DNA from 3 places in the Veillonella sp. CNR 79/14 genome. Region 1 is predicted to be linked to each of the others. Evidence: riboswitches for the same ligand, from Rfam matches in the RefSeq annotation. Region 1 holds a riboswitch; each other region holds the start of a gene.
The links. Region 1 has a riboswitch for thiamine pyrophosphate ahead of cytX (putative hydroxymethylpyrimidine transporter CytX). Riboswitches for the same ligand answer to the same signal wherever they lie in the genome.

Region 1 (3,217 bases):
ATACCGCCTTTACAAGCTTCTGTAAGGGTCTTGTGAATATCCTTCGTATTCGGTGTTCCACAAATGAAGTACAAGCCCATCATGGAGCGCACTGTATCTATATCATGATGTTTCAAAATAATCCTCGTTTCTTATATAACAACCAAAACAGATTACTTATAGTATACCACGACACTAAGTATGGTTGATATGATATGGATCATACCTATATTAATCAGAATATTCATCCCCATAGGCCATATGATTCACTGGCCCATTGCCTGTGCCCAGACCAGGGTTATGCAAAATAGCTAATCGGATATATTCTTTACCAATCGTAATAGCGTCTTCCAAGGATTTCCCTTTGGCAAGTTCTGCTGTTATAACAGCAGAGAATGTACAACCTGTGCCATGGGTGTGTACTGTGTCATATTTAGGACTTGTCCAAGAGCGATGCATGGACATAGTATCTTTTGTAAACAAGTAATCTGTGGCCTCATCTCCTATGTGACCACCTTTGATGATGACTGCTTGAGGGCCTAATTCTTGTAAAATACGAATCCCTGCTGTATGTAAAGCTTCTACCGTATCAATTTTCATATCTGCTAGTACTTCGGCTTCACTACGGTTCGGTGTAATCAAGGTCGCTTTCGGAATCAATTTGCTTTGTAAGGCTTTCACCGCCTCATCGGAAATCAATCGATCCCCACTGGTGGCAATCATCACAGGGTCTAACACATAGGGTACCTTAGGATCTATATATGTCCCGATGAGTTCCATCATCTCTGCTGTGGCTAACATGCCAGTTTTCACTGCTTCCGGTACAATGTCTGTATACACCGATTGTAACTGTGCTTCAATCATGGATACATCCATATGGGCAATTTGCGTTACACCTCTTGTGTTTTGTGCCACTACGGATGTAATAACAGCCATCCCATAGACATGACGACTTTGAAAGCTTTTTAAGTCCGCCATCACCCCTGCACCGCCTGTTGGATCTGTTCCTGCAATTGTTAACGCTTTATGTAATTTCATAGGTATCTCCTTTACTAGTAACAAAAAAGAACCAATCCTAGGGACGGTTCTTATACAATATCTAGTATTCGATGCCATCCACTTTCCTCCGCCAGCATTATCTGGTTCAGGTCTAGGGTTTTGATACTCATCAATCTCAGCATAAGCACCCCTAGTGGTTCTTATATTAATTTAGTTATAACATGAAATAGTAACCAATGCAATACAATAAATTACAGCTAAACTACTTTCACTAGAAGAGATTTTCTCTCAATATAGATATTTAAATATCTTATGTATTTCATATAATACATTACATTTACCTATATATTGCTATTGACGTAGTATCATTCAATTCGTATAATACATCTGTAAGGGGTGCTCACTAAAGTGGGCTGAGAAGTGGCTATGTGCTACTAACCCATAACCTGATTTGGATAATGCCAACGTAGGGATATATTAGTATATTTTTGTAGTACCTATACAAACACATAAGGACACATTACCATATGGTTCCTGTTTACAATACTAGGTATATTAAGAATATCTATCATCTACAGGCTAATCGTTTCAGATTAGTCTTTTTTGTTCCCACTGGCATAGTTAGGAGTATTCATGACTGATTCAAAACTTTCATCATCGCGGTTGTCCCTCATTTGGTTCGGCGCCGCTCTTTCCATTGCGGAAATTATGACGGGCACCTATTTTGCGCCCCTAGGATTTTCCGACGGCCTATTAGCCATCATCATAGGTCACGTCATCGGCTGTTTGTTATTATTTGGTGCAGGACTCATCGGCGCTCGTGAACACATGAGTTCTATGCAAACTGTATCCACTGTCTTTGGCAATGGGGGCATGAAATTATTTTCCATTTTAAACGTTCTACAACTGATTGGTTGGACCGGTATTATGATTTATGACGGTGCTCTTGGTGCCGTAGAATTATGGAATCTACCATTCACTGCATGGACTATCATTATCGGTGCTCTCATCATTGTATGGCTCTTCATTGGTATCCGTAACATGGGCTATATCAACAGTATCATGGGCTACGGCTTAGGTATCCTCTGCATCTATTTGTTAATTAGCTTGTTACAAGAAAGTTCCATTCACAGCCAAGGAATCATCACTGACGAAATGACTTTCACAGCGGCTTTGGAATTATCCATCGCTATGCCATTGTCTTGGCTACCATTGATTAGTGATTATACTCGATTATCCAAGAACCCTGTAGCAGGTACTGCTGCTAGTGCCATCGTATACGGCGTAACTAGTTCTGTCATGTATGTATTAGGCCTCGCTGCGGCCCTCTATACAAATGAAAGCAACATTGCAAAGGTTCTACTTCATGCTGGTTTAGGATTTGGTGGGTTAATTATCATCGTATTCTCTACTGTCACAACTACTTTTATGGATGCCCTATCTGCTGGTATTTCCTCTGAAAGTTTGCAATCTAAATACTCTGGTCGTACCATCGGTATTATCGTTACCGTCATCGGCACCATCGGTGCATCCATCTATCCAATGGATAATATCATTCCTTTCTTATATATGATTGGATCCGTATTTGCCCCAATGATTGCTATTTTATTAACTCACTATTTCTTATTACGTCATTGTCCACATCTTGACCATGGACCTAGTTTGTATATCATTTGTTGGGCATCTGGTACTTATATGTACCATCAATTCCTTGACAGCAACCCATTCTTAGGAGCTAGCCTATCTACTATCGTAGGAACAGCATTAGCAACCATTGCAACAGCCTATATCATTAGCCTAATTTCTAAAAAGAAAAAAGAAATATAACCGCTTACTATACTATTTAGTGCGTATATAAGCACTCATTATTTCATTATACATTTTACAATAACTTCACAAATCAAAACAGGAGCATTCCTTCTATGAAAGGTAGCTCCTGTTTTCATTTTAATATATTAATTATATCATCGTCTCTAAAAACTCAATGCTATGCAATGTATATCCTAGTTGATATGTCAAAAGTTTTCGCAATAGAATTTCTAATTGATCCCATTGATTCGCAGTAAGACGTAAAGGCTTTGTAGGAATCCAATCATAGTTCAAAAGCATTGTTATCCCTTGTTGTAGCTCTTGTTTCACTACATACTGACAGGCTTCATAGATTTCATCGCAAAGACTTGCCATTACCTCAGGGTCTTCACAATGTTGCCCTTGTGGCACAAATCCCGCCAGACTTAAC
Region 2 (3,217 bases), on a different contig from region 1:
AGGTAGAAAAGGTTCTATACAAGTTTGTGTTACTAGCCATGCGGATCGAGTAACGTCTATCGTACAAGATATTTTCAAGGATACTAGCTTAACAGCTAAGCTCATTACTCTATAGGAGGAACTATGTATATTTACACATTAATAGATACCCTAGTGTGGATAGCCTGTATCATTGCTATCATTTATATTGCCTACCGCATATTTGCATGGCGCCAAGGCAATGAAGACATTGTGATCATGGTGAAACGTCGCACTCCATTTGTGGTAGAAGACATTAGTTTTGATCAAGTAGTGTTATCTACGGATATTCCATTTGTGAACAGAGGTAAACAATACGGAACCATCATGGATATGTTCCCTCGTCATTTATTACCACAAGAACAATTTGACAATGTGCGAATTCAATCGTGGTTAACCGATGCAAAGGCAGAACGTCATGATGGCTATTGGGAAGCGTTAGTCTATAAACAACGACAAGGCAGTACCATTCGTTTGCGTCTAGTGATGACGGCTAATAGTGGTAATATTCGTAAAGACTTAGTGGGATTCCCAGACATGCCTATCGATATCTACCATCAAGTAGTAGGTCGTGAGGCATACCGTATTTCAAAAACTAGAATTACTCTAACTGCAGAAGAGTTAGAAGTAGCAATGCGTAAATAGGAGGTACATCATGGCAGAATTAGAACTATTACCAATCCCTACGCGCATTTTAACGAACAAAGATGATATCGTAGAGGCTATCGTAGAATTTGCAGGTCCTTATATTGGACCAGAAGATATTGTGTGCGTAGCAGAATCCGTCGTGGCTATCACGCAAGGGGAGTTTACACGACCAGAAGATTTAAAAGTATCTTGGCAAGCTAAATTTTTAAATCGCTTTATCCATCCTGATGGTTCTATGGCATCTGTGTATGGTATGCAAGCAGCTATGGATAAAGAAGGGGAATGGAAAATGATGTTTGCCTTCCTCTGTGGAGCCGTAGCTAAAGTGTTTAAAAAATCTGGTGTGTTCTATCAAATGGCACGGACTGCATCCTTAACAGATGATGTGACAGGGACTATGCCTCCATTTGATAAATGCATTGTATATGGACCAAAACAACCACATGCAGTAGCCGATGCTATTATGAAAGCAACAGGTGCCTATGGGGCTTGTGTAGCGGACGTGAATGATTTAAAACGAGCGGCTATCTTAGGACATAGTCGTGGATTGAAACCGCAGCAAATTGCACAAATTTTAATCGATAATCCATTTGGCAATGATAGCCAAATGACACCTATCGTTGTGATTAAAAATTATGCCTCTGTGTCTGCACGGAGACGATAAAAGTTGTTGATACTTAGACTTGCAAATTGAGGCGTATCAGCGTATACTGAAAGAGAACTTTGGGGAGCCTAGTGGCTGAGAGTAAACGAAAGTTTTGACCCATAACCTGATTTGGATAATGCCAACGTAGGATAAGTTTGATTCGTCATACTGAGGACATCCAACAGGATGTCCTTTTTTGTGCTTTTATAGGATGGTATATCGTATATGAGTATGCATGGAAGGTGTATCTAAGTGGATGTACAAGGGGAACAGAATAGTGAGACGATAGAGTGCTACAGCATGAAGGGGCATACCACCGCGGGTATGGTTTTTCGTGCTGTTTTTTTATACTAGTATGTGGTGAAGGAGCCATGACGGATAATTGGTATGATACTAGTTTGAAATAGGTATATAGCATACGCTATAGTTAGGAGGATATGATGAAAGTAAATGGAGCAACGTATCATTATGAGGGGCAAACAGTGCAAGAAGTACTGGCAGCCCTAGCGTTTCGAATGGATCGCATCGTAGTGGAATATAATGGGAAGATTCTTTCTAAAGCAGACTGGGAATCGACTCGTGTGAGTCCTGCAGACACAATGGAAGTAGTAACCTTTGTAGGAGGTGGCTAAATGGTATCTTTACAAGATAAAAAAGTTCTGATCATCGGTGTAGGCGGTGTTGGATCCCATGTGGCAGTGGCATTGTGCCGTGCTGGAATTGGTCAGTTAGAAATCGTAGACTTTGACGTTGTGGATGAAAGTAACTTAGGCCGTCAATATTATGAGGTGAATGATGTAGGAGTTTTAAAAGTGGAGGCTATGAAAGGCCATCTCAATCGGATGAATCCAAACTGTGAAGTTATCGTTCATAATGAATGCCTCACACCAGAAAGATTATCTGAATTAATCGATGGCTATGATATGGTTGTAGAAGCAGTGGACAAGGCTGTCACAAAAGCGTGGATGACAGAAGTTATTTTGACCCATCCAGCAGAGCCATTATTAGTAGGCTGTTCAGGTATGGCAGGTTGGGGGGATAGTAATGGTATCCGCCGTGAACGAAGACATCATCGTTGGTATCTATGTGGCGATGGAGTGAGCGATATCGATTCTATCGGAAAAATTACTGCCGCTCGTGTCATGGTGTGCGCCGGACATATGGCAAATGCTGTGATTCAACTACTACATGGGGAAGATATTGATTAAGGAGGAACCTATGACACGTTCAGTAAAAGATATGGAAACACAAGATACATGGACCTTAGGGGGACATACATTACATTCTCGATTTATCTTGGGGTCTGGAAAATTTTCTATCGACTTAATCGAGGCTGTCCTAGAAGAAGCGGGTGCAGAAATGATTACCTTAGCCCTACGTCGTGCGGTAGGTGGAGAAGTGGAAAATATCCTAGATGCTATCCCAAAGGATACTATCTTAATCCCTAATACGAGTGGCGCTCGAGATGCTGAAGAAGCGGTGCGTATAGCAAGATTATCCCGAGCTACAGGTTGTGGAGATTTTGTAAAAGTAGAAATTATGAAAGATTCAAAATATTTATTGCCACATAATGGGGAGACCATTAAAGCTACAGAAATATTAGCAAAAGAAGGATTCATCGTTATGCCATACATGTATCCAGACTTAGAAGTGGCTCGTGATTTGGTGAATGCTGGAGCCGCTGCGGTGATGCCGTTAGCGGCGCCAATTGGATCTAATCGTGGATTGCAGACAAAGGAATTTATCAAAATTTTAGTGAATGAAATTGATTTGCCTATCATTGTAGATGCTGGTATTGGTGCTCCATCCCAAGCAGCAGAAGCAATGGAAATGGGCGTAGCTGCAATCATGGCAAATACAGCCGTAGCTTCTGCGGGCCATATTCGAGGTATGGCGAAAGCATTT
Region 3 (3,217 bases), on a different contig from region 1:
TATTACTATCTGGAACCCCCAAAGCATTGTCTAATTTCTTTAACGTTTTACTTAACCAACTAGCTTCTACTGTAGCAGTACCTGCATTGACTGCAAATACGCTAGCTAATACAAGAGCGACTGCTGTTTTTTTTCTCATAGCACACCTCACATAAATAACTAAAACACATATATGTTATTACTATCATACATCATAATATCAGGACTAATCAACTATTTCACATGATATTTCCTATGTATTTTTTGCTTTTATCTCTAAATAATGATAACTATATAAAGCGTATAAATTGTAGTTTATCCGTAATATATTTTGATCGGTTAGATTCATCCATTCACATCCTCTATACAATAAAACAACCAACTCCTATCCAAGAGTTGGCTGTTTCGTTTCTCATTTATAATATATCAATTTTCTCTCCTTCTAAGGCTTTATTGATGCTCCGTACGGCACAAAATTTACCACACATACTACAAGCTTCTTTATGTCCTTCTTCTGGGGCACGGCTTTCACGGATACGACGAGCTTTTTCAGGATCTAGTGCTACTGCATATTGCGCTTCCCAATCGAGTTTTTGGCGCGCCTCTGCCATGCGGTCATCACGGTCTCGTGCATTTGGTATACCTTTTGCAATGTCTGCGGCATGGGCTGCGATTTTGAAAGCCATGATGCCTTCTTTTACATCATTTTCGTCAGGTAAGGCTAAGTGTTCTGCTGGTGTTACATAGCAAAGGAAGGCTGCCCCATGCATGGCTGCCACGGCACCACCGATAGCCGCTGTAATATGGTCATAGCCTGGTGCAATATCTGTGACCAATGGTCCTAACACATAGAACGGTGCCCCATCGCAGATCGTTTGTTGCACTTCCATGTTGGCTTGTACTTGATTCAATGGTACATGACCAGGACCTTCCACCAACACTTGTACACCACGTTCACGAGCTCGTTTTGTTAACTCACCAAGACGAACGAGTTCTTCGATTTGACAGATATCTGTAGCATCTGCCAAGCAACCAGGACGGCATGCATCGCCAAGAGAAATGGTCATGTCATATTCTGCACAAATGTCCAAGATTTCATCATAGTATTCATAGAACGGATTCTCTTGACCAGTCATGGACATCCAAGCAAAGACTAAACTACCGCCACGGCTGACAATATTTAATTTTCGTTTATGACGTTTAATTTGTTCCACTGTATGTTGCGTAATCCCGCAATGTAATGTGACAAAGTCTACCCCATCTTCTGCATGGAGGCGGATAGTAGAAATAAAGTCTTCAGCTGTCAATTCTCCTAAATCTTTTTGGTGATGTATAACGCTATCATAAATAGGCACAGTGCCAATCATAACGGGACATTCTTTGGTGAGCAGACGGCGGAATACTTTTGTATCACCATGCGTAGACAAGTCCATAATAGATTCAGCTCCCAATGCCACTGCATGATGGACTTTTTTCATTTCTTCTTCATAGTCTGTACAGTCTTTAGATGTACCTAAGTTCACATTGATTTTTGTGCGTAACTTTTGACCAATTCCTTCCGGTTGTAAAGCCGTATGATGTTTGTTGCATGGAATTGTTACATGTCCTTTTGCCACTAACTCTCGTAATACTTCAACATCCATGTTTTCTTTTTCTGCTACCACTTTCATCGCGTCGGTAACAATGCCTTTTTGGGCTGCTTGCATTTGTGTGTAAAACATAAAAAGCTCCTTTCATTACAAAGGAGCCTATTATGGGTACTCTATACACAAAAAGGTATCGACATTACATCGATACCCACATATGTCAGCGTGCTTCCTACGCGGGCATGATCCCGATCAGGTCAAAAGGTCAGGTACTTCATAGTCCTTTCTCAGCCTATTACATAGGCTCCCTTGCAAATCTAAAATATTTACTTGTTTATAGTATAGCATGGAATGGTGGATTTTTATAGTAAATTATTCTTCCTCATCCATGATGGCATTATGATACACATCTTGTACATCGTCTAAGTCTTCCAGCATGTCTAGTACTCGTTGCATATTCACTGCGTCATCACCGGTTAATTCCATATTAGTATCTGGAACCATTGTGATTTGTGCCATATCTGTAGCGATGGATGCTTCTGCTAGGGCAGCTTCTACGGCATCGTAATCATCTGGCAATGTGTAGATAACGAATACATCGTCTTCTACTTTGATGTCTTCAGCGCCAGCGTCAAGAGCCAATAATGTCAATGTCTCTTCATCATTGCCTTCTTGGGGAATCACGAATACACCTTTGCGTTTAAACATCCAGTTAACAGAGCCACTTTCACCTAGGTTACCGCCACGTTTGGAGAAGGCATGACGCACATCAGCTGCTGCACGGTTACGGTTATCTGTCATCACTTCTACAAGGATAGCAGCACCGCCTGGGCCGTATCCTTCATAGGTAATTTCTTCGTAATTGTTCGCATCCCCTGCACCGGCACCTTTATCGATGGCACGTTGAATATTATCCTTAGGAATGTTATTTTCACGAGCTTTTTGTAGCGCCAACTTCAAGCGCATATTACCTGTTGGGTCTGTACCACCAGCTTTCACAGCTACTGTGATTTCACGACTAATTTTTGTGGTAATTTTTGCTTTTAATGCATCATTTTTACCTTTTCTATGTTTAATATTTGACCATTTAGAATGTCCTGACATTGTGTCCTCCTATTTATTCCACCACGCTTCGCCTCGCAAGCGGTCTAATATAATTGATACGGCACTACGAACTGAAAGGTGATTGTACTCTCCATGTCCATAGATGGGTTCTAAGATATAATCGAAATCTTCCATTGTTTCTTTCGTCATACCATACCCCGTTCCAAATAATACTACCACAGGACGGCTCTCACTTTCAAGTGATTTACGGAGCGATGCATAGGTAATGGTATTATCATAGGTCCGTGCATCCGTAGTACACACGATTGGCGTCAGTCCTTCTAATTCCGTCACCATATCGATGGCTTGTCGAATGGAATTGACAAGTTCCACATGTTTGAAAGCATCTTTTCTATCCGGATTATAAGTACTGCCAAATCCCGTTTTCCAATGACTCATCACAGTTTCTGCCAATTCACGTTGGCTCGGTACATTGTGAATGATGAAATATCGTTCCACATCGTAGGTTGTAGATGCTCTGGCAATATCATGGATATCGTAGTTCGTGATGGCCGTCGTGATCACCTCACCATGTTTATTCATAATGG

Region 2: another riboswitch for thiamine pyrophosphate. It lies ahead of thiS (sulfur carrier protein ThiS); the one in region 1 lies ahead of cytX (putative hydroxymethylpyrimidine transporter CytX).
Region 3: another riboswitch for thiamine pyrophosphate. It lies ahead of thiC (phosphomethylpyrimidine synthase ThiC); the one in region 1 lies ahead of cytX (putative hydroxymethylpyrimidine transporter CytX).

Annotation. Positions count from the first base shown of each region.
Region 1 covers NZ_RQVH01000001.1:70,180-73,396, reverse strand. Annotated here, with positions in the region: gene thiE (thiamine phosphate synthase) at 1-116, opposite strand, end outside; gene thiD (bifunctional hydroxymethylpyrimidine kinase/phosphomethylpyrimidine kinase) at 211-1,017, opposite strand; TPP riboswitch at 1,084-1,180, opposite strand; TPP riboswitch at 1,361-1,468, shown strand; gene cytX (putative hydroxymethylpyrimidine transporter CytX) at 1,612-2,805, shown strand; gene EO119_RS00300 (DNA repair protein RecO) at 2,938-3,217, opposite strand, start outside.
Region 2 covers NZ_RQVH01000004.1:3,348-6,564, reverse strand. Annotated here, with positions in the region: gene murI (glutamate racemase) at 1-115, shown strand, start outside; gene EO119_RS02270 (hypothetical protein) at 124-663, shown strand; gene EO119_RS02265 (coenzyme F420-0:L-glutamate ligase) at 674-1,330, shown strand; TPP riboswitch at 1,381-1,480, shown strand; gene thiS (sulfur carrier protein ThiS) at 1,753-1,944, shown strand; gene thiF (sulfur carrier protein ThiS adenylyltransferase ThiF) at 1,945-2,520, shown strand; gene EO119_RS02250 (thiazole synthase) at 2,531-3,217, shown strand, end outside.
Region 3 covers NZ_RQVH01000002.1:43,455-46,671, forward strand. Annotated here, with positions in the region: gene EO119_RS00860 (hypothetical protein) at 1-139, opposite strand, end outside; gene thiC (phosphomethylpyrimidine synthase ThiC) at 396-1,700, opposite strand; TPP riboswitch at 1,778-1,886, opposite strand; gene EO119_RS00870 (YebC/PmpR family DNA-binding transcriptional regulator) at 1,938-2,669, opposite strand; gene EO119_RS00875 (RNA methyltransferase) at 2,679-3,217, opposite strand, start outside.